DNA from 4 places in the Candidatus Clostridium stratigraminis genome. Region 1 is predicted to be linked to each of the others. Evidence: riboswitches for the same ligand, from Rfam matches in the RefSeq annotation. Region 1 holds a riboswitch; each other region holds the start of a gene.
The links. Region 1 has a riboswitch for cyclic di-GMP ahead of ACJDUG_RS03340 (response regulator). Riboswitches for the same ligand answer to the same signal wherever they lie in the genome.
Positions count from the first base shown of each region.

Region 2: linked by a shared signal. The riboswitch ahead of ACJDUG_RS00540 (hypothetical protein) and the one ahead of ACJDUG_RS03340 (response regulator) in region 1 are both predicted to bind cyclic di-GMP.
Region 3: linked by a shared signal. The riboswitch ahead of ACJDUG_RS04435 (nucleotide sugar dehydrogenase) and the one ahead of ACJDUG_RS03340 (response regulator) in region 1 are both predicted to bind cyclic di-GMP.
Region 4: linked by a shared signal. The riboswitch ahead of ACJDUG_RS11840 (beta strand repeat-containing protein) and the one ahead of ACJDUG_RS03340 (response regulator) in region 1 are both predicted to bind cyclic di-GMP.

Region 1 covers NZ_JBJHZZ010000001.1:687,079-694,901, reverse strand. Annotated here, with positions in the region: gene ACJDUG_RS03375 (DUF3298 and DUF4163 domain-containing protein) at 24-680, shown strand; gene ACJDUG_RS03370 (hypothetical protein) at 753-1,322, opposite strand; gene ACJDUG_RS03365 (hypothetical protein) at 1,566-2,339, opposite strand; gene ACJDUG_RS03360 (hypothetical protein) at 2,441-2,746, opposite strand; gene ACJDUG_RS03355 (DEAD/DEAH box helicase) at 2,945-4,129, shown strand; gene ACJDUG_RS03350 (diguanylate cyclase domain-containing protein) at 4,222-5,151, opposite strand; gene ACJDUG_RS03345 (chemotaxis protein CheC) at 5,144-5,779, opposite strand; gene ACJDUG_RS03340 (response regulator) at 5,769-6,143, opposite strand; cyclic di-GMP riboswitch class II at 6,215-6,298, opposite strand; gene ACJDUG_RS03335 (hypothetical protein) at 6,526-6,930, shown strand; gene ACJDUG_RS03330 (spore coat associated protein CotJA) at 7,076-7,327, shown strand; gene ACJDUG_RS03325 (spore coat protein CotJB) at 7,341-7,607, shown strand; partial or broken gene ACJDUG_RS03320 (manganese catalase family protein) at 7,623-7,823, shown strand, end outside.
Region 2 covers NZ_JBJHZZ010000001.1:108,923-116,745, reverse strand. Annotated here, with positions in the region: gene ACJDUG_RS00560 (sensor histidine kinase) at 1-951, opposite strand, end outside; gene ACJDUG_RS00555 (response regulator transcription factor) at 966-1,664, opposite strand; gene ACJDUG_RS00550 (hypothetical protein) at 1,838-2,143, shown strand; gene ACJDUG_RS00545 (hypothetical protein) at 2,159-2,743, shown strand; gene ACJDUG_RS00540 (hypothetical protein) at 2,878-3,858, opposite strand; cyclic di-GMP riboswitch class I at 3,997-4,085, opposite strand; gene ACJDUG_RS00535 (hypothetical protein) at 4,313-4,459, opposite strand; gene ACJDUG_RS00530 (HD-GYP domain-containing protein) at 4,756-5,826, opposite strand; gene namA (NADPH dehydrogenase NamA) at 6,030-7,070, opposite strand; gene ACJDUG_RS00520 (iron-containing alcohol dehydrogenase) at 7,165-7,823, opposite strand, start outside.
Region 3 covers NZ_JBJHZZ010000002.1:3,644-11,466, forward strand. Annotated here, with positions in the region: gene ACJDUG_RS04415 (choice-of-anchor J domain-containing protein) at 1-1,503, opposite strand, end outside; gene ACJDUG_RS04420 (sigma-70 family RNA polymerase sigma factor) at 2,330-2,917, shown strand; gene ACJDUG_RS04425 (GntR family transcriptional regulator) at 3,304-4,026, shown strand; gene ACJDUG_RS04430 (sugar transferase) at 4,059-4,727, shown strand; cyclic di-GMP riboswitch class II at 4,762-4,845, shown strand; gene ACJDUG_RS04435 (nucleotide sugar dehydrogenase) at 5,031-6,452, shown strand; gene ACJDUG_RS04440 (WecB/TagA/CpsF family glycosyltransferase) at 6,468-7,217, shown strand; gene ACJDUG_RS04445 (phenylacetate--CoA ligase family protein) at 7,254-7,823, shown strand, end outside.
Region 4 covers NZ_JBJHZZ010000008.1:26,247-34,069, reverse strand. Annotated here, with positions in the region: gene murQ (N-acetylmuramic acid 6-phosphate etherase) at 1-495, shown strand, start outside; gene ACJDUG_RS11845 (MurR/RpiR family transcriptional regulator) at 581-1,414, shown strand; gene ACJDUG_RS11840 (beta strand repeat-containing protein) at 1,739-4,495, opposite strand; cyclic di-GMP riboswitch class II at 4,526-4,609, opposite strand; gene ACJDUG_RS11835 (lipase family alpha/beta hydrolase) at 5,440-6,885, opposite strand; gene rlmH (23S rRNA (pseudouridine(1915)-N(3))-methyltransferase RlmH) at 7,059-7,538, opposite strand; gene ACJDUG_RS11825 (SEC-C metal-binding domain-containing protein) at 7,620-7,823, opposite strand, start outside.

The DNA.
Region 1 (7,823 bases):
GCAATTAAAGAAAGGATTATATCATGATATACTTTAGTTATCCTGAAAGTATGGACATGGATGTTAATGATAAAAATATTTCAGCAGGTCTTGGTGAGCAAATACTTTCCCCATCAGAGTTTAAATTAAAATATCCATTAATTGAAGAACTGGAAAATAAAGTTGCAGAAGATGCTATAAATGATTTAATTGTTTCACTTGAAGGCTTATTATTTACGGATCACGCAATAGTTAAGAAAAAAAAGGATCTAACAGATGTTGTAAGCGACTATAAGGTCCCTTTAAACGAAAAGGGACTCATAAGCATGCTTTTTGAATTATATATTTATGAAAACCATGCAGCTCATGGAATGACCTACTATGGTTCTATAACTGCTAACTTAGAAACAGGAGAAACCTATGGTTTTTCTGATCTTTTTAATTCAAAGGTATATTATACAAGGATTTTAAGTGAAATAGCTGTAAAAAAAGTAAAAGCTATGGGGGTTCCACTAATTGCTCCTTATAATGGAATTACAGATGATCAACAGTTCTATCTAACCCCTGACTCACTTGTACTTTATTACAAAATATACGAATTCACACCTTACTATTATGGAAACTTTGAAATTAAAATACCCTATAATGAAATAATAAATATCTTAGGTCCTTTGAGCCCAATCAAAAATCTTTTACATTAAATATATTTAATGCTTGAAGATTAGTCCACAATAGATTTAAAGGGATGCTTAAAATTCTATATGCAGCATCCCTCATTTTACCTTTTCATTATAGATATCTATTTGGCTTAATTTTTCATAATAGGATATACTTCTTTTTTCAGTTCTCCATCCAAACAATATAAATGTAATAGGATCCCATAACGCCACCCATCCAATAATAAGCAAACTTTCTTTAATTATCTTAACAAGATTGGTATCTGAAAATCTCTCTAAAACTTCTACTAATATTATGCATAGTATGAGAAACAAAAGTCCTATTGTCATATTTGTCAACCACTGTCTAAATTGTTCTTTAAGACTTAAATTCTTTTCTTCTGCCTTATATTTAAAATGCGTATGTATAACTTTTTTAATTGAAGAAATATCTATATAATCATCCTCCTTCATAAAGCTAATTTTTAGACTTACCTTGCTTTTCAGTGGATAATTTTTTATAGAACTTATAATATAGGTTTCAAAGCCTTCATTTAGGACTCTATCTTCTAATGATCTGTATCCAAGCTTTTCAAAGATATCCTTTGTGTCATTTACTATAACTTTAATAATGGCAACTTCCTCATCTATTTCAATATCTGAAGTGGAATTTTTTATTTTAAGCACTTCATTTTCCTCCTTATATACCAACCTTTAATCACCAATTCACATCAGTTAGCTTTATTGTATCCACTAAATAGTAAATTATATTATACAATAGTTTTCTATAGACTTTTATCGCAGATATTTGTAAAAGAAATCTTTTAACTGTAAATCATAACATTAAAAAAGTAGACATGCTTTTCTTCATGTCTACTTTAATATTATAATTTCAGCGAACCTATGCTTTTAATTTTCTAACTTTATAATTTAGTTTGAAGTTGTAGTTGTATTTGTTGAAGTTGTTGGTGCTGTTGTATTAGAATCAGTTGTACTTGTTGATGTTGCTCCTGCTGTGCTAGTTGAGTTTGTTGATGATGCAGGCGCAGGTGCTACTGCTTGATTTGCTATAGCAAGTGCTGCATCTAAATCATTATTTAATTGCTTTAAAGCATCTAATCTTTTTTGAAGTTTTGAAATAACTTTATCCATTGATGCTAAAGCATTATTAAAATCTTTACCGCTAACCTTTGATTGAGTGTCAGCTACTTCATTATTTATTTCTGCAGTAGCTTTAACTTCTTTAACATCAAGTTTAAGATTTTGAGCTGTGTCAAGAAGAGACTTTAGCATATCTGGTGAAAGTGTCTTATTCCCTTTTTCTATATCTTCTATAATTGTTTCAAGCTGTTCTCTCTTTTGTTCAACTTGACTTCTAACTGCTTTAGTTTTCGTTCTTAAATCAGCCATTTGAGCATGCTTTGCTCTCATGGCAGTTTTAAACTGCTCAATTTGCTGTTTCTTATCAGCTTTATTTTGCATAGCTTCTTGTTTATGTTCTTGACCATTTACTGCATTTTTATTTTCATTATCTTTTTCTTGATCCTTATCCTCTTTATCATTGTTCTTATCTTTAGAACTTTGAACCACCTGCTGCCCTTTTCCTGTATTACCCTTTGAATCATTATTACCCTTTGCATATGCAGTAGCCGGTAAAACTACAAGTATTGATAAAACTAGTGAAAGTATTTTCTTTTTATTCATTGCTATTTCCTCCCTTTAGTCGGAAACACTGAGCAATTAAGCTCACTCGCTCCCGCTCGTAAAACTATTCGTTAAAGCCCATTTAGGGCTTTAACCTCCTTTTAATTTACTGAATTATAATCGATATCTTTAGCATCTTGAATTGATTTTAATGCACTATCTAAATCTTTCAAGGTGGAGTCTACTTTAACATTTACTTGTGCATTTTGAACTCCTGAAAGTTTTGGAACAGTACCGGGCTTAATTGAGTTAAAATTTGTTTGAACCTGTACTCTCTCATCTGTTTGAGTGCTTTGAGTTCCTGAAGCATTGTTTCCTTGTTCATTTTTAGATTTTAATCCTATACCAGAACAACCTGATAGCAAAATAGTTGATACTAAAAGCATTACCGCAAGCTTGCGTCTCATATTTTCCCTCCTGTATTCCTAATATGTACATAACAATTATTAATTGCTATACCTCCTATGTCCACATTCAAAGTTATATACGAACCTTGGATTTTGTTTTAAGGGGGGAAAAATAATTTTTTAAGATTTTGACAAAATAACTTTCAAAGTATAAAATTAGTAATACTTTGATTTTGATTATTATAAAGGAGATCAACTATGTTAATACCATTTGATGATTTAGGTCTTAATTCAAATTTAATAAATGGATTGAAAAAAGAAAATATATTTACACCTACAGAAATTCAGGAAAAGGTAATTCCAATAGCACTTAAGAATAAAGATATTATCGGTCAATCACAAACAGGAAGTGGTAAAACCTTAGCTTACTTACTTCCAATATTTCAAAGGATAGAACCCGAAAAAAGAGAGATGCATACAATTATTCTAGCACCTACACATGAACTTGTTATGCAAATAGATAAGGTAATTAAAACCTTAGCTGAGGATTCAAATATACCTATTACTTCCTTACCTATAATTGGAGATGTAAATATAAAAAGACAAGCAGAAAAGCTTAGAGAAAAGCCTCACATTATTGTAGGCTCCACAGTAAGAATTCTTGAACTTATAAAAGCGAAAAAAATTAGTGCCCATACTATTAAAACTATAGTTATTGATGAAGCTGATAGGCTTCTTAATGAGAAAAACTTGGAAACAGTAAAGGATATTATTAAAACAACACTTAGAGACAGGCAACTTATGTTGTTTTCAGCTACTATAGATGCTAGTGTTATAGTCACAGCCCAAAATCTCATGAAAGAGTCTGAAGTTATTCGTATAAATAATAATATTAATTCAAATATAGAACACATGTATGTTTTAGCAGAGCAAAGAGACAAAATGGAAGTACTTAGAAAAATAATTGCAGCTGAAAAGCCTAACAAAGCTATTGTTTTTATAAATAAAAGTGAAGAGACAGAAATAACCACTTTAAAGCTTAGGTATCATCACTTTAAAGTCTATGGAATACATGGCAAAGCTACTAAAGAGGAACGTCAAAGGGCAATGGAGGACTTTAGAAATGGAAAGCTGCAAATATTGGTAGCCTCAGACCTAGCAGCAAGAGGTCTAGACATAAAAGAAGTTACTCATATTATCAATTTAGATTTACCTGAGCATTCAAAAGATTATCTTCACAGAGTAGGCAGAACCGGTAGAGCTACTAAATCTGGTAAAGCTATTTCTATAGTAACTCAAAAGGAATTGAGTCTAATTAAAAAGTACGAAAAGGAATTTAATATAAGTGTTGCTTCAAAGGAAATGCACCTTGGAAGCCTTATAACTACTCTTACCAATAAAGTAATTAGTAAAAAGAAGACTTTAAGAATAAAAAATTATTAGAAGTAAATCAAAAGGACTGAGTCCGATAAATAACGGATTCAGTCCATTTAATTACTAATATATAAGTTATTAATACATCAGATTTACAAACTCTATTCAAACAAATAGTATCCATTTCCTTTATTTCTTTTAACTTTATACATTGCGCTATCTGCTTTTGATACTAGTTCATCTATATCTTTACCATCACTTGGCATAAGGCTTATCCCTATGCTTAATGCTAATTCTATTTCATCAGAGCCGCATAGTAAAACTTTCCTCTTATTTGTAATTCTTGACGCTACAGCTTCGCAATCATGCCGATCCTTTATTGATGGAAGTAATATTAAAAATTCATCCCCTCCAAATCTAGCAACTACGTCTCCTTCCCTAGTAGATTCTTTCAAAATTTCGGCTAAATACACCAGTGCATCGTCTCCTATTTTATGACCATATTTATCATTAATTTCTTTAAAATTATCAACATCAATAAACATAAGGCCTAAAAGGCTGTCACTTCTTATAGCATTTATGCAAAGTTTGCTTGCAAGTTTATAAAAAAGCATTCTATTTGCTAAGCCTGTTAACCCATCATAATAAGCTAGCTTATTAATAGTTTTTTCTTTTTCTATTAATTCTTTATTTAAAACATATAACTCATTAACATAATTTTTTAGCTGCTGAATACGCAAAAATTGATTAGTTACATCAATAAATTCCATAAGTATAAAATTTAAATTATTCTTTTCAATCCTGCTTATCTTTAAATTTAAATTTTTATCTAAGTCCAATAAATCTTTATGCATGGCTGCCGAAAAGAACATCTTTCTTCCATCAGTTAATACGCTATCAATTGCATTTTTAAAATAACCTTTATTTAGGCTAGGAATAACTTCATATACATTCTTATTTATTGTATCTTCACAACTTAAATTAGTTAAAAATATCATATGATTATTCCAATGTAAAATTTTCAAATCAGAATCTAATATTAATATACCTTCATTTATATTTTCTAAAATTTCATATAAAATACTAATCATTGAAGCCATCTTCTACCAATTCCACTCTATTCAATAATTCACTTAATGAACTTAAAGTTAGATTAATTATTATAGCTCCTGACACTTCTTTATAGTCTATTTTAAAGGTAATATATAACATTAGCATATGTGTATATTCATCATTTTTTATATTTTTTTCAAAATCAACTTTTTCGAAAACTTTTACTTCAGGCAATGTATAGCTTAGTTTCATTTTTAGATAATTTCCTAATTCACCCATTACTGAATTTAATATTATATTTCCTATTTCTTTAATGATGTCATAATCTGTGTCTGTAAAATTCATATCATTTATTTCATATTCATTAACTTCTTCTAAACACAAATTAATAAATGTTCTTATTTTATCTGCAGGAAATATTAGCCTTGCCTTTCCTCTTAGTTCATCTTTAAATGCAATGGAGGATACCATAATAGTTCCCTTCATTACTTCCGGAAGATAATTGTTTATTGTCACTGCTTCTTCATTTATATCTATAATTTTTAAAATTGGCACATTTAAAAATATTTTTTTGCTAATAATTTCAGAAAGTATACTTGCTGATTTACCAACACTTATATTAAAGAGCTCCCTTAATATATCTTCTCTTTCTATCTTACTCTTCATTTTTATCATTCCTTATTATCTCACATATAGATTTTGCTATATCTTCAGTGATAGGCTTGTTTATAAATTTAATTATTCCATATGCGTTCATTTCTTCCTTTATGCTTTTTTGAACATCTGCAGAAACAACTATGATTTTTGCATTAGAATCATATTCATTTAATAACTTAATTAATTCTTGGCCATTTAGTTCAGGCATTAACAAATCTACAAAAGTATATTCAGGTTTAATATTTTTGTATTTCTCAAATCCTTCTTGTCCATTTATAGCAAAATAAATTTTAGCCTCTTCCAAATATTTTGCAATTAAATTACCTAATATTTTTTGAGAAAAGGTGGAATCATCAACAATTAAAATATTCATTTTTTATATGCCTCCTAAGCTTCGTAATGAAATAATTTAATATAAATAAAACCCTATATTCATAAAAAATATGAATATAGGGTGGGTTGCATCATAAACTCAATACATATAAGATGCCCAAGTGAAATATGTAAATCATAGTTCCCCTTATATCTAAATTTGTTGTAAATTATAACTCTTAGATACTACCACATAATATAAATTATTTCAATAACAATTTCAAACTTAAGCATTAGCATTTAATTAATCACTAATATTTTTTAAAATTGTAGATAGGTATTTATATGAATTGAAAAGATTTATAATAAAACATTAACGCTGTAATAATAGTGAATTAACATCTCTATGTACTTTTAATATTATATATAAAGGGGGTGAAAATATGCCTACTGAATTTGAATTGATAAACTCTGAAAATATAGCCCAATTAATTTTTATAGCATCAAGCTTACTAGGTATTGAATCTGGTATAACAGGTAAACAGGCTTTAGAAGAAAAACAGATGGGTTTATTAGCCCAATCACAAAGTACTACCATTAAAGCAGCCGAGATTGTAATTGATTCAAACTTATTATCTATTTGTTCATACTTAATATTTTTAATAGCTGCTATAATTAGGAAAAATCAAGTGGAGAAGGAAATACTAACCGGTTCTTCAAAAGTATCTGTAACACCAAATATAATTATAATAGCAAGCTTTACATTTTCTTTAGTAGGTACTCTATTAAGATTTATAATTGCTAAGGAAAGATTAAAAGAAGTCCAGTTACCATTTAGTCTGTTATAGAGCCTCATCAATTTTCCCATAAAATTATAAATAATCATTGAAGCTATACATGTAATTATACTAAATTTATATCCCACTTGTGGCAAAGCTTATTTATAAACATATACTGATATTATGTGAGCAACTTTTAAGGAGGAAAATAAACATGGCTCATGATGAAAAGCCGGATTTTAATATGTACCAAATGCAGGAGATGAACTTTAACCCTAAAAATAACTGTATTCCACAGGAAACAGTTATTAGAAATGTACGACTAGCTGCTGCTTATGTTCCTTACCAGAAATTATGCACAATCTTATCCCCCCTAGAGGCTCTTACCAAAGGAACTGTTTTTCCAGAGCTTTATAGTCCTTATGAAGGAAAAGATAAGAATACTAGACCGTTTGGTAATATATAAAGGAGGTAACTATATGAAAATGGATAGATTTCAGCTTTTAAAACAAATAACCGCTGTAAATTTCATGCTAGAAGACCTCGCTTTATATCTAAACACACATCCATCTGACCGTGAAGCTCTTATAAAGTACAATGGCTATGTAAAAGAAAGTTTAATGCTTAAGCAGGAGTATGAAAGAAGCTTTGGAATGATTGGTGAGCATGATTCATACAGCCCATATCCTTGGCAATGGATAAAAGAACCCTGGCCATGGGAATATGAAGCTAACTTTAGGCTATAAGGGAGGGAATAATATATGTGGACATACGAAAAATTGCTTGAATTTCCAGTAAAGATTAAGAATCCAAATCCAGAAATGGCAAAGATAATAATTACCCAATACGGCGGACCCGATGGGGAATTAGGTGCATCACTTAGATACTTAAGTCAGAGGTATTCAATGATTACCCCTCAGGCTATTGCTACCTGTAATGATATTGGTACTGAAGAATTAGAC
Region 2 (7,823 bases), 580 kb from region 1:
AATATTCGTTAGCCTTTTGCTCTCATCAATTATCACATCAGCTGCACTATTTGTATCTTCTATTACTCCAAGCTTTATTCCTTCTGCGTACCCTTGTATTGACATTAATGGTGTACGAAGTTCATGTGAGGCATTTTGCATGAAGGTCTTCATGGTAGAGTCATAAGCTGCAAGCTTTTCTGCCATTGCTTTCATTGTCTCTGCCAATTCTCCTATTTCATTATCCTCATATTTTTCAGGTACAATTTTATAATCTCTGTCACCTATTTTCTTGGCATTTTCATTTAAAAGAGAAATTGGTTTAGAAATCTTTTTAGATACAGTATTTGAAATTATCAATGCAATAATTGCAGCAACAAGCATTATGGAAAAAAGTATTATATTAATTGAAAGTATAAGCTGATTACTATTTTTCATATCTGAATAGAGTATTAAATTTCCTAATGATTTTTTATTTTCTGAAGCAAAGGGATGTATTAGCGCCGCATACTTTATATTGGAAGCACTAAAGTATTCTATTCTATTCTTTTTCAGCCCACTGCCTAAAATATTTTTCTTACCTAAGGAAGGTAGTATGTCAATATTTAATATATTCGCCTCTTCACTTACTAAATTCCTTGGAAAGATCACCTTATTATTTACGTTTACCACTGCATATTTTATGTCAAGAAAGGTTTGGGTTTGTCTTAGTATTCTATTTATTTTTAATAGAGAGTTTAGTTCTGTTTTTTCATCAGTAGAAGTATTATCCTTTGTACTGCCTATAAGCTGGGTGTTTAATGATTTCTGAATAATTTGAGCAGCAGATAAAAGTTGATTCCTTGTTTGATACCTTACATAAATATTAATGCATATATTAAATACTATGGAAGTTAAAATTACCAATATTATAATAATGGATATATGTGATAAAAATATACTTTTCCTAATAGTTTTTTTAGAATTATTCATATATTTAACCCTTCCTATTCCTGTTTACCAGAAATCATGAACCCATAGCCCCACAAGGTTTCTATTTTAAGTGCAGCACCTTCATTATTAAGCTTCCTTCTTATTCTTTTTACCATATCATCAGTTGCACGCGTATCTACTTCCATATCAAAGCCCCAAACTTTATTTAGGAGTTCTTCTCTAGATACTGCCTTATTTATATTCTTCACTAAATAAAGAAATAAATTAAATTCCATTGAAGTAAGCTTTAAATCATGATCATTACAAACCGCATATCTGCCTTCAGTATAAATAGTTACATCTATTATGTTTATTAATTCTGAATTACTCTCTCTAGTTTTCTCAAATTCCATTCTCTTAAATATACTTTTTACTCTTAAAACTAGTTCTACTGGACTAAAGGGTTTAGTCATATAGTCATCACTGCCCAGCATTAATCCAGCAATCTTATCAGATTCTCCGTCCTTTGCGGAAATTATAATAATTGGTACGTTGCTTTCCTTTCGTATTTGAGTGCAGACAGAAAGTCCATCTATTCCTGGCATCATAATATCCAGAAGAAGCATGTCAGCAGCTCTTTCCTTAAATGCCTTTAAAAGCTCCTCTCCACTCGTAAATGCTTCCACTCCGTAGCCTTCCTTAACTAAAAACATTTTTATTAATTCTTGAATCTTGATTTCATCATCTGCTATATATATAAGTTTTTGTTCCATGTCATTTTCACCTCATATAAACAACTTACAATATATTATAACATTTGCTTTTGATATGTAATATAACTGCTAAAAGCTTGCCACAATTCTGCCACATTTTATCGGAGATTTAACCTATATTAAAATGGTAAACTTTATTTGTAAGGAGAATTAGGAATACAGGAGGGATATTATTGAAAAAGATTTTATTAATAACCTTAATGCTTATATGTTTCTTAGCTGCTGGCTGTGAAAGAAGCGGTACATTAACAACTGCAGCAAATAATGCAAAACCCACTACTCAAAGCCATGTTCAAAATAATAATACTACTTCAGCAGATGTTAATGCGGCGCGTGGATCAGCTGATGCTGCCTCATCAACAAATAAAGAAATGGAGAAAGCCTCTAATATGATAGATAATTTAGATAGCACCTTAAATGGCCTAGATAATAGTTCGGATATAAATACAACAGAGTCAATAATAAATAATATAAATTAAGGAGATGTTTTTAAAATGAAAAAATTAAAACTTAAGGTAATTTCATCATTGATTTCAGCAGCTCTTATAATGCCTATGGCTGTTCATGCACAAGGAACAAGCACTACATTTGGTGATGGACTTATTAAACAACAGCAGCACCTTCAGTTAGTTCAGGAAAGACAGCAATTTAAAGCGAATATGCTTCAGAAAAAAGATACAATAAAGAAAAATCATGAGACCATTCAAGGACTTAGAAAAACAGTAACTGATAAAAGAGCCGCTGTAAAAGCGGCCATTAATAATATTAAACAAAGTAAAAAACAATTAACTTCTGATGATTTAAGTAAAATTGAAGCACAACTTAAATTAATTCAAAATGATATGTCCACCTTACAAGCTACCAATGGCACCATGAAACAAGCCTTTACTCAATTTAAATCAGACGTGCAAGGCAAAAAATATGATGCAGCAGCTTCTGATTTAGATAAAGTAATAAGTATTCAAAACACAAGAATTAGTAAACTTACTAATTTAAGTTCTGATTTAGATTCCTTATTAAGCTTATTTCAAAGTGCTTCTGCAAATAGCTCAGCTCAATCCTCTACAGCAGGTGCATAATGTATAAATAAAAGGGGGATTTTGCAAACTATCTTTAAAATAGTTTGCAAAATCCCCCTTTTATCTTCATTTATTATGTGAGAGTTTGTTTATCAACCTAAGGCTGCTTATAGTAACCAACTTTATGTAAATCTTTATCCACCTATTAAAATTTGGTCCATTTCCTTTAAATTTGATGATGTTATATTATTGCCTTGAAAATATTCATGCCTTTTGCTGCTTATTTTATCTTGTACTGAATAAAAGCTTCTATTTAATAATAGTGCTATTTCCTTACAGGTTTTGCCTCCATTAATCATTGACTTTACCCTATTCTCTTCCTTAATTGTCCACTGCTTTCGGCATGAGGGAAGTTTCTTTTGCTTGTCTACATTAATTTTTTGCAGCAACCATTCTGGTACTTTAGTATTTGCTATGTCTCTGAAAGTGGTATAGCACGATGTAATAAATTTAATATCTGCTGTTCTAGTATTCCATTTATCTTCGTGTTCCTCTATAAAAAGTTTAAAGTTATCTATTGATATTTGATATTTTTTTATTGAATTTATTCTAAATCTCTTATATTTTAAATAATCTTTATCCATCCAATTATAAACAGTTCTTGTTCCAACAGCTAAAATGTTAGAAATATCCTTTGGAGTTAGATATTCGCCATTTGCAATTATCTGCTCCCTAAGTCCTATTTTGTGGGCTTTTAGTAAAACAGCATTTTTAGTTCTGGCAAGCTTCTTTGCAATATTTTCTATTGTCATTACGCCCCATTTTTCTTCTAAATATGTTACTTCTTCTGTAAGCCAATGCCGATTCTCACAATTAAGGCCTAATTGTTTAGCCTTTTTAATTATGCTCTCCCTTGTTCTATTGGGTAGTAATAACATTAATTCATTCATTGGTTTAACCTGATAAAAATTATTAAGTACATTTTCTTCCTGCTCAGACCACCTATTGGTTAAATTCTCTTTGAGATATTTATTTGTATCTAGCTCTAATCTTTGAGCTTTTCTAACTACGCTGTCATAGCTTCTATCTAGAACCTCCATAATAACTCTAAGATCAACTTGTCCCCAATTTTCAGATAAATACTTTTGTTCTTCTAAACTCCACTTTTTTACCATACTGCACCTCTCAATTAATAAAACATTTTGTTTTTAGATAACAGCATTTTTAACTTCTCAAGCTACAAGTAACTTTTACATTAAAAAAAGACAGGCAGAACAGTGCCTATCTTAAAGATACAACTGTTACCCTATATTTTTGGCAACCTGACTATCATGGCAAATAAATTTGCTTTAGACTCACGGCTTTGCGTCTCCACCTTTCGATGGATTTGCTATTTACTAATATAAAATAATTGATTTATATTAAGTTATTACCATTATATTCTATATTAAATGAGAAATCAATATATCTAATAATAATTATACGAAATAATTTGTATTTTTTAGGTGGTACATTAATAAACTTGTAATAATTATAAAAAAAATGACATTATTAATTGAATAATGTCTTAATAATTAAGTAAAAAGAAGCCCATAGTCATATTTAAGATCTATGGGCTTAAATTTTAAGTTAATTCAAATTACCTTCTAAAACCTTCTTGTAAATAAATTCATTTTGAATTACTTCCTGCTCTAATTTATTGGATAAATCTTTATTAAAATCTTGTTTTAATTTATCCCTATACTCCTTACTGATAACATACATTAAAATATTCATCACAACACCTCCCGTTTTGTTTTACCCATACCTCTTATACGTATATTATACTACAGAAAGATAAAAAAGATACTATAAATAAAACATTAACAGGTTAAATATTGATTTAACAATGTTTCACGCGCTAGCATTGTTAGCATTTTCACATGATAGTTAATTGTTTATTTATATGATATAGGGGGGTATGGTATACAAGCATTGTATATAGCCCCATGAAACTAATGATTTATTTGCATAACAAAAACAAAATATAAAAGACACTCCAATAAAATTTGGAATGTCTTTATATTTGTTAATTATAAAACCAATTTCTCAACTGTTAATTCTTTATGATGCTTCAAATCTAGAAATCCGGAGTTGTCCAAAAGCAGAGGTCTTGTTAAATCATTTACATCTATTTTTATTATTTTGCAAATCTTCTCCGAATTTAATACTGCCATTTCTCCTATATAATAATTTGCCACATGATTTAAGAAAATATTACTATACTCATAATCAAGCCTTCCTAGACTTTCCTTCTTAATTATTTCAAGTGCTTCGAAAGGTCCCTTGCTATTTTTATAAATCCTATCGGAATTTACAGCATCAAAGGTGTCTGCTATAGCAATTATTTTTGCAAACTGATGAATATTTTCTTCCTTTAAACCTAGTGGATATCCTGAGCCATCATTCCGTTCATGGTGCATAAGCACGCCATAGCTTACAGACTTATCTAAAAAAGGTATCTCCTTTATATAGTTATAACCTATTGTTGGATGCTTTTTAATTACATTAAACTCTTTTTGAGTTAAATTTCCAGGTTTATTTAAAATACCTTTATCTATTTTAACTTTACCAAAATCATGTAGGATTGAAGAATATGTAAGAAGGTTAAGATCACTGCCACTCAACCCTATCCATTTGCCAAGAATTGTACTTAAAGCGGTTACATTAACACTATGTTTGTAAATAGTATCTTTTCCACTGCCATATAATACAATATTTTTAATTACTGAGTTTACTGATTTCAACTCACTTTGAATTTTTACTGCAAATTTTCTTATTTCTTCTAAACTTGTTACTTTTAAATTTTCCATATCCTCATAAATATTTTCCACATCGAAGGTAAGTTCCTCCAGACTTTCTTGAACTTCCTCAATAGTTCTAATTCTATCAGTATCTTTCTCGTAATCCTGCTCAGCCCCAGAGTCTCCATAGTACACTTCAATTTTTTTGTCTATATAATATTCTTTCAGTTTGTTTATTGCATATTGGGTTACAATTGTTCCCTCCGCAATTAAAAGCTTATCATTAGCTTTTATTTCCTTAGACAAAATCATTCCTGGAGTTAATTCATGGACATACAATAGCTGCTTCCCTTTTACCATATATGACACCTTCCATAGTTAATACATAATATTACTTATACAATTCTATAGAAAAATCATATATCCTTTGTCTAATAATAGAATATTTTGTCAAAGGTTTTTATTATTTTTCCCTAAATTTCGCAAAATGTAATTAAATTAGCAAATTAATAATAAAAATTAATCTTTAACTGCTAAAATATACAGCTTAATCTCTATTTAAATTAGAAACCTCCTTTTCTTACTTCTTTACTTCTTTCATATTGAACTGGCCAAGCTACATCATCTTGTAGCTCTTTAGCTGAAATTAACGGCCAATATGGGTTACGTAACAACTCTCGTCCAAAATATACTAAATCAGCCCTTTTATTTTGTAGAATTTCCTCTGCCATTAGAGGACTTGTAACAAGGCCCCCAGCAATAACGGGTAAGCTTACGTGTTTTTTTATCTCCTCAGCAAAGCCTATTTGATAGCCAGGATATGTATTTATATGAGCCTGCACTACTCCTCCTGAGCTAACGTTAATAATATCTATTCCAGCTTTCTTAGCAAAGTTAATAATTTCAGCTGTATCCTCAGGTTTATTGCCACCTTCTGCATATTCTTCAGCTGAAACCCTCAATATTAATGGCATTTTCATAGGCCATTCTTCTCTTACTGCTTTTATAACTTCTATTAAGAACCTAGCTCTGTTTTCTTTACTGCCGCCATATTCATCTGTTCTTTTGTTAGTTAAACCAGACATAAATTCATTTATTAAGTATCCATGAGCTCCATGAATTTCTATTACATCAAAACCTGCCTCTCTAGCTCTTCTGGCTCCATCCTTAAAAGAACTTATTACCCTTTTTATATCATCCTTGCTCATTTCTATTGGTGTTTTGTATTTTTCATTAAAGGCTATAGAGCTTGGGGCTATAATAGCTTCTTCACATACTTCACACTTTCTTCCAGCATGAGCTAGCTGTATACCCATTTTTGCACCATGCCTTTTACATTCCTCTACAATTTCCTTTAAAGGCTTTATATGTGAATCCTGCCATATACCTAGATCCCTATCAGTTATTCTTCCCCTGCTTTCTACTGCAGTTGCTTCAAGAATAATAAGTCCTGTACCACCTACCGCTCTAGTTACATAATGATGATAATGCCAGGAGCTTACATTCCCATAATTATCTGCACTGTCCATGCACATAGGTGCCATTATAATTCTATTTTTCAAATTCATATTTTTTAGATTATATTCCGAAAATAATTTTGACATTTATTTGTCTCCTTCCTTGTAACTACTTAGTAATTAAAGGACTTTCCCTGCTATTTAAAATTTATAACGGTAAAGTCCTTTAGAGAACATGTTCTTATTTTGCTAAACTGTATATATTTATTATGTCCTGTTTATTTAATTTTACAAAGTTACCAACAGTTTTTGTATCACTATTTGTACATTTATCAGCCATTTCCTCAATTTTATCTTCTGGTATATTGGCATCACTTAAGGTAACTGGAAGTCCAATTTTCTTAAAGAATTCCATCATTCTGTTTATACCCTCTAAGGCAATTGCTTCACTGGATTCAAAAGATAGATCTACATCCCATACCCTAACTGCAAATTGCACAAATCTATTTATATTATGTTTGTAAACATATTTCATCCATGCAGGAAAAACTATGGAAAGACCTGCTCCATGTGCAATATCATATAAGGCACTTAATTCATGCTCAATTCCATGAGATGCCCAATCTCCTATTCTTCCAGGGTCTACTAATCCGTTATGAGCATTTGTTCCAGCCCACATAATTTCAGCTCTTGCAGCGTAATTTGATCTGTCTTTTAGTGCTATAGGTGTATTATTTATTATGGTTTTTAATATAGCCTCACAAAGTCTATCAGTTAAATCCACGTTTTCTACATTTGTAAAATACCTTTCCATTGTATGAGCCATCATATCACAAGCACCGCAGGCTGTCTGATAATCTGGAAGTGTAAAGGTTAATTCAGGATTTAGTATTGAAAATA
Region 3 (7,823 bases), on a different contig from region 1:
TTCTATATCGTATTTAGTATCAAATTTTAAAGTTGCTGCTTGTTTCCCTGTTAGATCTGCAGAAAAGATTAGTTTATTATCCATTTCATCTCCTGCATTACCCCAAAGTACCTTGCTTCCAGGATTAGAAGGATCATCTGCAACGTTCCAAGGAACTCCAAGAAAATCTATTCCATTAAATTTAATATCCTTTATGTTCTTAGCATTGTCTAGTTTAATATAATCTGCTCCCCACGCAGGTACACCAGGTTTATTAAACTTTAAGGCACTATCATAATTTACTTTAAGATCTATACTCTTAAAGTTATAAATACCATTTCCAGGATTCTTACTGTCAACTGAAAGTGCTACAGTAAATCTTCTGAAGAGCTCGTTAAAATCGATTCCTGTATTGTATTGTTTCAAAATTTTATTTACGCTTACAATTCCATGATCCTTGTCTTTTGCTAAGCTCTGAATGAAATCTTTACCATATTGGTCATCTAAATATAATTGAAGCAGATATGCTTGGCCGTAATCTGCTAAGGTTTCTGGACCAGTTGGATAGTTGTAATACTCATCCCAGCTTACTAGTGAATTTTCTGGATGATCTAGGAAGTAGTTTATATGACCCATTGGTTGACCAAAGCCGCAGAGGTATTCAGCAAAGTCTGCCATACCTTCATTAATCCAGGTTTCTTCTGCTGCATCGTTGTCAGCATGAATAAGATGCTGGAATTCGTGAGCAAGAGTCGGCAGGAAGGTATTATCAAGTCTTGTTTCCCAATTGTTGGTGTCAATAGTGATAATATTACGATCAGTATACTTTTCAATAGTTCCCCAATAGAAGCCTGCTACAAAAAATGGATAAGTGGGATCAAAGTAATTTTCATCCCGTACATTATCTACAAGAATCATTACTCTTTCAGTGCCATCTATCGGCTTGTAATAATCCTTTGGAAGTCCTACAAGACCTGGAAGTGTGGCATTTACACCAGTATGTGAATCTGGAGTTCCAAAGAATTCAGTATCCTTTTGATATATGTCATTATCAAAGGTGTCTCGAACTCTATCTACTTGAGCTTGAGTAATTACCGGAACAGGTCTAGAATCTCCTTTAGGAAACGCTAAGTCATCAGCAACCCAAACTTCACACTTATCACCAATAGATTTCAAGGTAAAGGTCTTAAGGTAAACCTTACCTGCTGCAGAGTTATTTGCCGGGAAGGTCATCTGTGTTCCAATTGCAGCAGCACTATTGCCGTTAACAGCAGCTTTTGTAGTTGCCGCATTTGCCTTAATATCAGCTGCAGATTGTTTAAGCTGTTCATTAAGCTTTGCTTGTGCTTCTTCATTGGAGTCCATTGCACGGAGCTTCGGACCTATATCCATTGTATCTCCGTATCTAGCAGCGTTCCAGCTTTCTGAAGCTGTCTTAGCTATTGCAGGCCTTTTGATGCCTGCTAAAGTAGCCACAGTGGTAACAGCTAGCATTAAAGCCAGCACTTTTTTGTTAAACCTCATTTAAAAACCCCCTCATTATTATTTCGAAAATGGATGACTGATACCAGTCTATCTATAATATATCAAATAATACCTGATTTAACAAATATTTCAATTGCCAAATTAGCACATGATATAACACCTTACGCCATTTTTTTTGATAGTTTTTAAAAAAACCTATATAAAATAAATTAAATTTACAATGAATCCTTAAAGCTGTTCATTGATAGTAAAAAAGAAAGCTTTCGCTTTCTTTACATTGTTAGTAGACTTATCTATCGAGTGATTAAATAGTTTATCTAATTAATTTCCAATATTTTAATGACCTAATTTTTATCTAAATTATGGGGTAAAAAACAATAATTCCTATAAATTATGCATATTATTAATTATACCAATCTCTTTTAGACATATAATAAGATAATTTGAGGTTTTATGAAGTATTCAGACAGCACAATATTTAACTTTTACCAAATTATGTAAATGTTACTTGTATCAATCTTGATTTAACATTAAATCTAATTTATTGCATTACCGGATATACTGGTACGAAATTAATCCAGACATATTAATGGTTAGCATTAATAATAAAGTAAAAATATATGAATAAAAAATGAACTAAAATAATAATTAATAAAGTTATTGACAAAGGATAAAATAGAACATTATAATATACATTATATGGAAAACATAAATATTACCATATATGTAATAAAAAGTAATACAGTGGAAGGAAAAACAGAAATGAGGTGAAAAATGAAGGCTATGTTTAATGGGCAAAAGAATATGAATTTAGTAGAAATAAATATTAATTGGTATACTATAATTTTAATGGGGGGATATACTAATGAACCATCACGAAATCGAAACTTGTGTTATTAAAGCAAAGACTGGAAATACAGAGGCTCTACTGAAGCTTATGGAGCAGTATAAGCCTTTTATTTTTAAAACCGCCAAGGATTATAACATTAAAGGCTTTGACGTATATGATCTTGCTCAACTTGGCTATATAACCTTAATTAATTGTACAGAAAGATATAAGATAGGCTCTCACACCTTTAGTTCCTATGCTTTTAATGCAATTAAAAATGCTTTTAGATATGCAGCAAGGCAAAACAATAAATACGCTGAGGAATATAGTCTTAATGCCCCAGTCCAAAATGACGATTTTGAAGGCAGTGAATATATTGAATGTATTGCTTCAACTGTGAATATAGAAGAAGACTTAATAAAACTTGAAGATAATAAAAGACTTAAAGGTGCAATAGCAGCACTTTCAGAAGCCGAACTGGAATTTGTCATAATGGTATATTTCAGTAATATAACAGTAAAGACCTACGCTGAAAAGAAAGGACTTAGCTATATACAAGCTATTAGATTTAAAAATAAGATTTTGGAGAAACTATTAAACAAAATGAGGACAAACTTTATTTAGAAATTATAATTTACATAAAGTAATTTAGCTGCAAGAATAAATATAATAAACTTGGATTAAAAAGAAAGCATCAGCTTTCTTTTTTCTTATTTAATATATCTTTATGATATAAATACAAACTATTTGTTTTATATAGGACTTTTTTATGAAAGTAATAAAAAATTGACGTTAAATGTTATATTATATGCTAATCTAGCAATCAAAATATTTGTGAAATATAGAATTATTTGATATATTATAGGTAGAATACAAAGAAAATTATGTCGATATAGCTAGGATTTTCAATAATAACTAATAATATAGACATATTGGTAATAATATGTAGAAGTTCATACCGAAAAATGGTATAATCTTGTATAGACAAGTATACATTAGAGGTGAATAAATTGATAAATAGGAAGAGCTATATTCCGTATTATTTACAGATCTATTATGAACTTTTAAATAAAATTGAAGCAATGGTGTACAAGCCTAATGAGCTGCTGCCATCTGAAAATGAACTAGTTGAGGAATACGGGGTTACAAGGGTAACTATTAGAAATTCCATGAAAAAACTAAAGGATGAAGGTAGAATTAGGACAGAAAAAGGCAAGGGTTCCTATGTTAATCCACCAAAGCTTATACAAAGCTTAGACAAAATATACAGCCTTGCCAGAGACTTTAATGAAGAGGGTTATGAAATAAAAAGTGAACTTCTTGAGGTTCGATCTGAGCTATGTGATGAAATTATCGGAAAACACCTTGAGTTAATATCTACGGATCAAGTAATTGTAATAAAAATTCTGAGAAAAATTAATGATATACCTGTAGTAGTACAAGCTTCTTATTTACCAATGAATATCGTTCCGGGACTTACAGCATCTGATATTGATAAATGTGCAATTTATAATTTACTTGAAGATAAATATAATATAAAGCTTTTAAAGGCAACAGAGTATTTCGACCCTGTAATAGCTGATGAATACAATTCAAAGCTTCTTCAGGTGGATGCAGGTACGCCATTATTTTTGACTGAAAGGGTTACCTATACCGAAGGCAAGAAGCCAATAGAATTTCGAAGATGCGTAGTGAGAAGTGATAAATTTAGGTTTTCTGTGGAATTAAATTAGTCATAAAAATGTTAAGTATTGGAGGCAGGGCAATGGGGGAACCTGTACTAAATAATAGTAGAATAGAAGTAACTTGGAAGGATGAATATACCAAAGACTGGACTTATTATTTTATAAAGAAGCTTATTGATATTATTGGAGCAATTACTGGAATTTTATTATTAAGCCCAGTATTAATTATAACAGCACTTGCCATAAGGTTAGAGTCTAAAGGACCCATAATATTTAGTCAAGAGAGAATAGGTTTAAATGGGAAAGCCTTCAAGATGTATAAATTTAGATCTATGGTTGAAAATGCAGAAGAATTATTGGATAAGCTTAAAAATAAAAATGAAATGTCTGGACCAATGTTTAAGATAAAGAAAGATCCTAGAATAACTAAAGTAGGAAGATTTATTCGAAAAACCAGCATAGACGAACTTCCTCAGCTATTTAATGTATTAAAAGGAGATATGTCCTTGGTAGGGCCAAGACCAAATTTACCAAGAGAAGTCATTAGATTTAATGAGTATCAAAAACAAAAGCTATTAGTAAAGCCAGGGTTAACTTGCTATTGGCAGGTTATGGGCAGAAACAAAATAGGTTTTGAGCAGTGGATGGAATTAGATATTAAATACTTAAAAGAAAGAAATACTTGGGTTGATATAAAATTAATTTTTAAGACATTTTCTGTTTTTTTTGGTGATGATGGAGCGAGATAACTTTTTAAGAATAGAGTATTTTAAAAACAATTAAAAATTAATCGGAAGCAAAGAAGTGAATTCTGTATTTGGGCACTTGGAATTCATGGAGCTAGTAGTGCAACCCGCCGAGTAATTTTTTGAATCAATGGCTTTTTTGTTTATGAGGCTAAGTGAAGAATACGTATAATTTTTATAATGAAATGAGTAACACTATAAATTAACATAGGGATGGTAAAACATCCAAGGTAATAGTCCAAGTACACTATTATTTATAGAAAACAGACCTTAAGAGCTTATTGACAAGAATAGGGGGAAGCTGAATTGGAAACAACGGTAAAAAATATTGTAATGAAAGACATAGAAACAAAGATAGAATCTAAGGAAATAGAATCCAATGAATTGTTTATGGAGCAATTTAATGAGAATATACTTGATGATTCTATTAATAAAAGGATATGCGTTTTTGGACAAGGATTTGTTGGATTGCCACTTACGTTAAGCTTTGCGATTAGGGGTTGCGCTACCATAGGAGTTGATGTTGACGATAGGCTGATACAACAAACTAATGATGGGATTACACATCATACGGAAAGATTTCACCATGTTTCAATTCAAGAAGTATTAAATATTGAACTAAAAAATAAAAGATACATTGCTACAACTAATGCTGATTGGGCTGTACAAGAGTGTAACAATATAATTGTTACTGTTGGAGTTCCAATAAAAGATGGTAAATATATAATTGATTATTTGGAAAGTGCATGCACAACAATTGGTAGAAACTTAAAGAAGAATGATTTGGTTGTAATACGGAGTACTGTAATACCTGGTACAACAGAGGAGCTTTGTTTGCCTATTTTAGAAAAAGAGTCTGGAATGAAAGCAGGAGATGATTTCTATCTAGCTTACGCATCAGAAAGAATAGCCGAAGGACTTGCTTTCGATGAATTTGCCAATATGCCTACTTTGGTTGGAGCAGTAAATGAAGCTAGCCTAAGTAAAGCTATAGACTTATTAAGAGTGGTATGTAAAGCAGAGATGGTACCTGCGACATGCATTAAAGCTGTTGAAACATCAAAAGTATTTGAAAATGTTCAAAGAGATGTAAATATAGCTATGGCTCAGGAGTTTGCAAGATTCACAGAAGCACTTGGCATAGATATATTTGAAGTAGTAAAACTTGCAAATACTCATAAGAGAGTTAATCTATTAACTCCAGGGCCGGGAGTAGGAGGTTATTGCATACCAAATGCATATCATTATCTAACACCAAAAGCAGAAGAATTAGCAGTAGATCTTGATATTTTAAAAATAAGTAGAGAAAAGAATTCGAAACTTCCAAAGTTTATAGTGAATAAAATAGAGGAGTTATTGAAAAGGCAAGGGAAGAAATTAGTGGATTCGCAAATTGCTGTCTTTGGACTAGCTATGAAAGATTATTCAAATGATGATAGGATAAGCCCACCAGTAGATATATGTAAATTGTTAATCGAAAAAGGTGCAATAGTCAAGGCTTTTGATCCTGTGGTACCTACTAATTATGATTTTAAAGTTAATAAACAGGATGAGGCGATAAAGAACGCAGATGCTATCCTAACATTATCGAAACAGCAAGGTATAGATTTCGATAATGTAAAAAATATGGTTGCATTAATGAAGGATAAGCCAGTTTGTGTAGATGTAAAAGCCGTTATAGACAAATGTGAAGCTGAAAAATTTGGGATGTTGTATTGGAGAATATAAATTTGGAGGATTGTAGTGGAGAAGAGAATACATATACTAGGCAGTAATGTTGATACCTTAACTATGGATGAAACTTTAGCTAGGATTCAATCTTTAATTAAAAATAGAGAGCATGTTCAACATGTTGTAATTAATGCAAGTAAAATTAACTTAATGCAAGATAATAAGCATTTAGCAGACATAGTTAATAGTTGCCCTTTAATAAATGCAGATGGGCAGTCAATTGTGTGGGCTGCGAAGTTTTTAGGGTATCCAATTCCTGAAAGGGTTACCGGTATTGATTTATTTAATAATTTAGTAAAATTATCGGCTGAAAATGGATATAGACCATATTTTTTTGGAGCTAAGCAAGAGGTTGTTGAGAAGGTTGTAAAGATATTTAAAGAACAGTATCCTTCGCTTAATATTGCCGGATATCGTAATGGTTATTTTAAAGATGAGGAAAGTAAAGAAATAGCAAAGGATATTAGGGAATCAAAAGCTGATATTCTATTTGTTGCTTTTTCAAGTCCAAAGAAAGAATTTTGGGTTAAGGAATATATTCCGATAATGCAGGTTACTTTTGTAATGGGAGTTGGTGGGAGTTTTGATGTTGTTGCTGGAGTTACTAATAGAGCACCTGAATGGATGCAAAAATGTGGGCTAGAGTGGTTTTATAGGTTTATTCAGGAACCAAAACGAATGTGGAAGAGATATTTGTTTGGTAATTTGAAATTTATAAGATTGGTTATTCAAGAAAAATTCAGCCTAGTTAAGAATGATTAAAATATCGAGTAACAAATTTAAAAAGGATGAATTGTAATGAATTATAAATATGTGAAAAAAATAAGTGAGTTGTGTCCACAAAGTATTAAAAGGATATTTGCACCTATTTTAAGAAAGAAATTAGTTAATAATAAAGACTTTTTAGATACTTACTATAAATTAGATAAATACGATGAATTAAGTGAAGAAGAAAAGAAAAAGAAACAATTTGAAAAATTAAAAGAAATATTGATATATTGTGATGATAATGTAAGTTATTATAAAGATATTTTCAAAGAGGCAAAATTTGATCCGAGAGAAATGACTGATTTCAAGGATATTGAAGTTCTACCTTTTACCAATAAAGCTATATTTTTGGCTAATGAAAATAAGTTGTTATCAAAGTTGGATATTAATCATTATGTTGCATATACCGGTGGTAGTAGCGGAAAGCCATTAAAAATATGTCTTGATAGAGAATCAATATTTAAAGAAAGAGCCTTTGTTTATCATTATTGGTCTAAATTCGGTTATAATTATAAAACTTCAAAAATGATTACATTCAGAGGCTTGGAGTTCAATGGGAAAATAGCTAAATATAATCCGGTATATAACGAAATAGTCTTA
Region 4 (7,823 bases), on a different contig from region 1:
GGACTAGCTGCCAGCGGTAGAACCCCTTACGTAATTGGTGGACTTGATTATGCTCGTGAAATTGGTGCATTAACTGGAACAATTTCATGTGTACATTCATCTGAAATTGGTAAACATGCTGATATATCAATTGAGGCTATAGTTGGGCCGGAAGTTATTACTGGCAGTACAAGAATGAAGGCTGGAACTGCACAGAAAATGATATTGAATATGATTTCTACTTCTTTAATGGTAAAGCTAGGTAAAGTTTATCACAATTTAATGGTGGATGTTCAACCAACAAATGAGAAATTAGTGTCTCGAGCTACAAATATTATAGCTAAAAGTTCAAATTGTACAACAGATGAGGCCTCTAAATATTTATTGGAAAGTGATAATAATGTTAAAGTTGCAATTTGTATGGTTTTAACAAAGAAAAGCAAAGAAGTTTGCAGTGAAATTTTAACTAATGAGAATGGTAATATTTCAAAAGCTATTAGAAAAATAAAAGGTTAAATCTTATGCAATTTATCAATAAATTTGGTACAATTATTATAGGTATATTAATTTTAACCAATGAAATTTAAAGCGAGGTCATTTCATGAGTTGTTTATATAAAATTAAATCCTGTGATAATTTCACAAAGACAGAAGAGAGAATTTCACAATTTATTTTTGAGAATGTAAATAGTATAATATATGATTCAGTTCAGGATATTGCTGCCAAAACAAATACATCTCCAGCTGCAATTATAAGGTTTTCAAAAAAACTTGGATATAATGGTTTTAGTGAATTAAAAATAGACCTTGCAAAGGATAATACTGAAGAAATTCCACTATTTTCTGAAAAGATTTGCCAAAATGACTCTTTAAAAACAATAGTAAAAAAGTCAAAGGCATCTGATACTTCTGCTGTAGAGCAGACTTACAAGCTTTTAAGAATTGAAACCCTAAATGATGCAGTTCAGGCTATGAAAAATGCTAGACGTATTTATTTATACGGTATAGGTAGTTCTGGAATTTGTTGTTATGATTTAGCTCAAAAATTATCTCGTGTTGGATTTGATGTAGTGTTTTATAACGACTTCCATATGCAATTAGCAGCAACAACTTATATATCTAAAGAGGATGTTGCCCTTGCGGTTAGCTACAGTGGAAATACAAAAGAAATAAACATAGCAATGGAACAGGCAAAAAATCAAGGAGCAACGACAATTTCAATAACACAGTTTATAAAAAGTCCATTATTGAAATTTACAAATCTAGTGTTATATGTACCATCTCAAGAAAAGGACTTAAGACTCGGTGCTGTTTCATCAAGAAATTCATCCTTAATTTTAACAGACTTATTATATTTAGGTATGATTTCTGATAAATTGGATGATCACAAAAAGAATATAATGGCTTCACGACAATTGGTAAATAAATTAAGATAAAAACAGACTGTTTGTAATAAACCTAAATTTCTATTTCTTTTTATTAGCACAGCTTTTGTTCCCATAACTGGTATAACGAAGGTTATGGGAAAACGCCAATGATCCTAATATCTAATGAGGCTGGCACCTAACTTCACATTGAATTTCAAAATGGACAATGGCATCAAATACCATTGTCCATTTCTATATTCATTTTAATATATTCATTTTCTTCTGCAGCTTGCTTTAACAGATTAATGATAGACTCCTAAATGGTCTATTATGGTTAGTCACGCCAAAGGTACTTTATAAATGCACTTAAATATTGAGCGATTACCTTAATATTTAATTTGTTGGTACGTTGTTTACAACTGTTGAATTACCAGCAATATCCGTAGCTGTTACAATAATCGACTGATTTTTATTTGGTTTTGCTGCAATAGTAAATGAACCATCAGCATTCGTTACTTGTACAGTAGCAACGGAAGTTGTAGCGCCGTCATTGCTATTATTATTTATGAATGATACATTTACAAATGATCCCACTTCTGCTTTCCCTGTAACTGTTTGGTTTTTGCTGTTGTATGTTACATTAATCAGTTGAGGTGGTGTTTTATCTATTGTAAATTCAACTGTTGTCTTGTTTCCAACCGTATCTGTTACAATTAGTGTGTAAGAACCTTCATTTGATACCGATGTTCCTGAAGTAAATTGTGCTCCATTTAGTGTAGCATTTCCCTCATTAAAAATAGGTGTTACAGCTATATTGTAATATTTATCATTTATAACTCCAGTTACTACTGGTGGTATCTTGTCAATATTCGTAATAGTAACTGTTTTTGTGGTAGTATTACCGGCTAGATCTGTTGCTACAAAGTCAAAACTACCATTTGTGGTGAATGTATGGCTCTGAGCATTGAGTGACCCTTCTTCATTCATAGCAGCGGTAACTGTTATGTCTTGGTTAGTCGGATCTTTTGTATAATCACCAAGTGTAATTTCAGGAGCTACCTTATCAATATTTGTGATTACTATGATGCAATCAGTTTTATTTCCAGCTTCATCAGTTGCTGTAAAGGTAAAGCTTCCATTTTCAGTGAATGTATGGCTTGTTACATTAAGCATACCTTTGTCAGTACTAACGGTAACTGTGATATCTTTATTAGTTAATGAAGTGATATAGCTGCCTGTTGTAATGACTGGTGCGACTTTATCTATATTGTTAATGGTAACTGTTTTACTGCTTTGATTTCCTGCCGCATCAGTTGCTGTAAAAGTATAGCTTCCATTTTCAGTGAATGTATAGCTATCTTTATTAAGTGTACCTTCGTTTGTGGTTGCGGTAACTGTTATGTCTTGGTTAGTTGGATCTGTCCTATAATCTCCAAGTGTAATTACAGGAGCCACTTTATCAATATTTGTGATTACTACGGTTTTTTCAGCTACATTTCCTGCTGCATCAGTTGCTGTAAAAGTAAAGCTTCCATTTGAGGTAAATGTATGACTATCTACATTAAGTGTACCCTCATTAGTAGATGCGGTAACTGTAATATCTTTGTTTGTCGGAGATGTATTATAATCTCCAAGTGTAATTACAGGAGCTACTTTGTCAATATTTGTGACTTGTACGGTTTTTGAAGTCACATTTCCTGCTGCATCAGTTGCAACAAATTCAAACTTTCCGTTTTCAGTAAATGTATGGCTAGCTGCGTTAAGTGAACCTTCGTTTGTATGAGCATAAACTGTAATGTCCTGGTTAGTTGGATCAGTCGAATTGAATGGGTCTATAGTAATTTCAGGAGCAATCCTGTCAATGTTGCTAACAACCGCGGTAGCTGTACCTTTATTACCCGCTGCATCAACAAAATTAAATGTAAATTCCCCATTATCTGTAAATGTGTATGTGTCTGCTCCTCCATTGTTTAAAATAGTAACTGACTCACTAGGAGTAATTTTTACTACAACATCCTTATTTGTTGGATTCTGAGTAGAATACTCAACGGTTGCGGTTGGAGCTACCTTGTCAATATTACTAACACTTGCCATAGCCTTACCCACGTTGCCAGCTACATCTACAAATTCAAAGGTAAAATCTCCATTTTCCTTGAAAGTATATGATAATGACCCTCCATTATTAGTTACGGTAATAGGTTCATTTGCATTAAGTGTTACAGTGACATCTTGATTCGTTGGCGCAGTTTCTGAATACTCAATTGAACCCACTGGAGATGTTTTGTCAATATTCTCCACGTTAACCCGTATAGATCCCGGATTACCTGCTGCATCAGCAAATGTCAAATCAAAACTTCCATTTTTAGAAAATGTCAATGTAGATGCATCTGAGTCAAACATAATAGTACTAGGTAGAGCATCGATGTTTGTATAAGTTACCGGCTCACTCGGTTTTATGGTAGCCACCACATCTTTATTTATTGGGGTAGTGGTAGAATAATTAACTGCCGCCGTAGGTGCCACTCTATCTATATTATTAATTCTTACAGTTTTAATAGTTTGGTTCCCAGCTGCATCAGTTGCCACAAAATCAAAACTCCCGTTATCTGTGAAAGTATGGCTAGTTGCATTGAGTGTACCTTCGTTGGTACTTACGGTAACAGTGATGTCTTGGTTAGTCGGGTCTTTCGGATAATCTGAGATGGTGATAACTGGTGGAGTTATATCCACTTTTTCGGTAACAGGAGTCGCTTTTGTGTGAACATCACCAGCGGGCTTTCCATTTACGTATATTGTATAGGCTTCAATTGTAAACACTGGGTCTGTTGCTGTATTTTGATCTAATTTTGCTACATATGAATAAGACCATTTAGTATCACTAATTTTTTTCACAACAGTATTATCATCACCATCTACTTTTACAACTAATTGTGGGCCATCAATGGTAACTGTTCCAGTTAAGTTAACCGTTGTATCTCCGTTTTTATGTGTAGGTTTATCTGGGGTAATTACCCCAGTAACCTTTATGTCTGACATTTGTGTTCTACCTGTTTGGATGTTAGTTGCACTCGCTGCATTAGCATTGGTTCCAATACTAATGCTTAATGACATTGTAACAGCCAGAGCCAATGATATTTTTTTCTTGTTCATAAAATTTTCTCCTCTTAAAATATTTTTGTTTTTTAAGAGGGGCGGTTACACTATTAGCTCCATGCAGCCCAAGTGTCCAGATACAGACCGCACTTCTCAGCTCCCCTAATATAAGAAACTTGCACAGGAGCATTAGTTTCTTATCTTCGACATTAGAGATATGTCCTATATTATGAAAGATCACCTCCATCCTTTAGTATAATTTAAATTCAGCTTGCTAAAATATATAAAATTAGAATTTAAAGATAAGTTTCTAATATTTTCTACAAAGAAATCAAATCTAAATCTAATTTGTTGATAATTTATCCTATAGTACATTGATAGGTTCTGATCAGTAAAATATATTAAACATGCTGTTTTAAATATAATTATATCCAATATACCAATTATTAACAACAATTGTAAAAAAATATATTTCAACAATATATTTCAAATATGGACATTTAATAATAAATGTTGATTAAAAACCTCATTTTTTTGTAGTACGGCCCTCCGTAACTACTTCAAAAGAGGTTTTCCCATTTCTTTTATAGAACCATAAAAAGAGAGCTCATTCAGAATGCACATTATGCGTCACCTGAACAAGCTCAAAAACAAACATTAGCTTCACCATAGCCATTGCTTATAACTATTTTCTTACATTATAACAATTCTTATCTATATATTTTACAATCTCTAAAGATGTACTATATCTATCACTTCCACTGATTCTCTCAACAGTTAGTCCTAAGGCTTGAATCTCAAATTTTACATTAAACTTATCAAAACAGATATTAAGGATATCATCTTCATTTTTCTGTTTTTCATCTCTATTCTCCTATCAAAAATAAAAATATCTTATTATTAATAGATAAAACTATTATACTTCTATTATCGTATTATTCATTTATCCTTTAATTTCTTTTTTGCTATCGATAAGCAAAGGTTTATCATAAAATAAGTGTTTAATAACCCTCTTCCTTAAGTGCTGCTACAATTTCCACATATTTTTCTATTACATCAAACCCTTTATAATCATCTCTTCTTAGGTCTATAATATCTCCATGAGAGATCCCTCGCCTTCGTTTATTTTTTAATACCCCTTTAAATTCACCCCATTTAGCAGATTTAATAGATACTAAGCCATCATTTTCACCTTCTGTTAACCTTACTAAAATATAAGGTATGGCTACTATATAATCGCTTAATATATTCTTTACTACCGTTGCGTAACTTTGATAATACACTTGCGGAGCATCCCTTACCTCTTCATTAAATTTTTCACTATGTTTAGTTGAAAACTGTCTGCTTGCAGTATAAAAATCAGGATTTTTATCCCCTAGAAACCTATAATATTTATCAAAAAACCTTGCAATAGCTTTGTAAATTTTATCAGGAAGTTTACAAGCAATATCAACAAACTTACATCCTCTATGTGGTGATGACATCATGGTTAGTGATGCCACACAGTCCCCCATCTCTAATTTACTTATCATAAAACGTGCATCTAGTCCTCCCTTTGAATGGGCAATAATATTTACCTTTTTACATCCTGTTTCTTTCATAATATCAAGAATTTTATTTTTAATGTCCTTTGCATTATACTCAACTGTCCCCCAAGCTTCTTGATTACCGTAATAAACTGTTGCTCCATTGCGAATTAATTCCTTAGGTATCCTTCCCCAGTAATTAATGTATTTTAAATCTCTAAATCCAACACCATGAACTAATACGAGTGGATATTTTGTTTTACATACTTCTGAATCAACACGAGCTTTATTATTAATTACTTTATAACATTCATGATCATATTCTATTCTTGCTATATGGCAGGCATATATCATTATAAGCGCATTTATGATTGGAATAAGGCTCCCAAAAACTACTATAAGTCGCCTCATTATATTTAATCTTCTTGAAGTACATAAAATTCTTATCATACCATTTGTAAGTAATATAATAATATTTAATGCCATAATAACAATGTCTATTATTAAGATATTCTTAGGTATGGCGAGGTTTTGTATTGTTGCAACTCCCATTTGATATATTATGATTTGAATAAAAGCTGCATACAATCCATATAAAACAATACTTCTTCCACATATCATTACCCTTAATCTAATGTTTACAATATGATTCCTAGCATATGGAACTATATTTACTTTTATCCAAATATAAAAAGTGAAAAAAATTGCCTCAGCTAAAATAATCCATTTACATATAACGTTATCTTGTCCAAATTTAGTACGTTCACTAAAAAAGTACCCTAACAAAAAAATATGAGGAGCGAAAATAAAATACACATGCAAAAAGATTTTATTCAGTAAATGTATCTTCTTATTAATATCTAAGTATGCAATACTGATTACAATTAGTGTTAATGCAAAAGTTATTATAGCTGCTATCATAATTTCTCCTTACTTAGGTTGGAATTCTTATTAAATAATCATATTTTACCATATTTTTCAACAGAAACCCATAGTTTTTAAGAATGGTGGGTGAATGAAAAAAAGATTGAGTTTTTCCTCAACCTTTAAAATCTTATTGCAATTTAATTAATATCACATAATTCATACTTACATCATTTGTGGTACGGTTCACCGTAATTAATTCTAAATCCCCTATAAACCTGTTCAAGTAAAATAACTCTCATTAACTGATGAGGAAAAGTCATTCTTGAAAAAGATAATTTATAATCAGCTCTATTTAAAACTTCCTTTGAAAGGCCAAGGGATCCTCCAATAACAAATGCTATACTGCTATTACCTTTTATGCCTGCATCTTTAATAAATTCTGCAAGCTCCTCTGAAGATAACATTTTACCTTCTATGGCCAAGGCAACTACAAACATACTATCCCTTATACATTTTAAAATTGCCTCTCCTTCCTTTACCTTTATCTGAAATTCTTCCTTTTCCGAAGCATTATCAGGTGTTTTCTCATCCTGAAGTTCAATTATTTCAAGTTTACAATATCTGCTTAGCCTTTTTGAATATTCATTAATGGCATCCTTAAGATATTTTTCTTTTATTCTCCCAACAGTTATTAGCGTTATATTCATAGCTAGCCTCAATCCTTTATCTATAAAATTAATGCCGCCCTATATTTATACAATAGGTCGGCATTTAAGTTACAATTGATATTATGCATTAGTACCGCAGCACTTTTTATACTTTTTCCCGCTGCCGCATGGACATGGATCATTTCTTCCTACTTTATTTTCATTAATGATAGTTTTAGTTTCTCTCCACTTTACCTGGATTTCTTTTCTCTTTTCTTTAACAAAGATACCTTCCCATTGTGGTAGTTCATATAGATAGTCAGCTTTTGCATCCAGCATATTGAA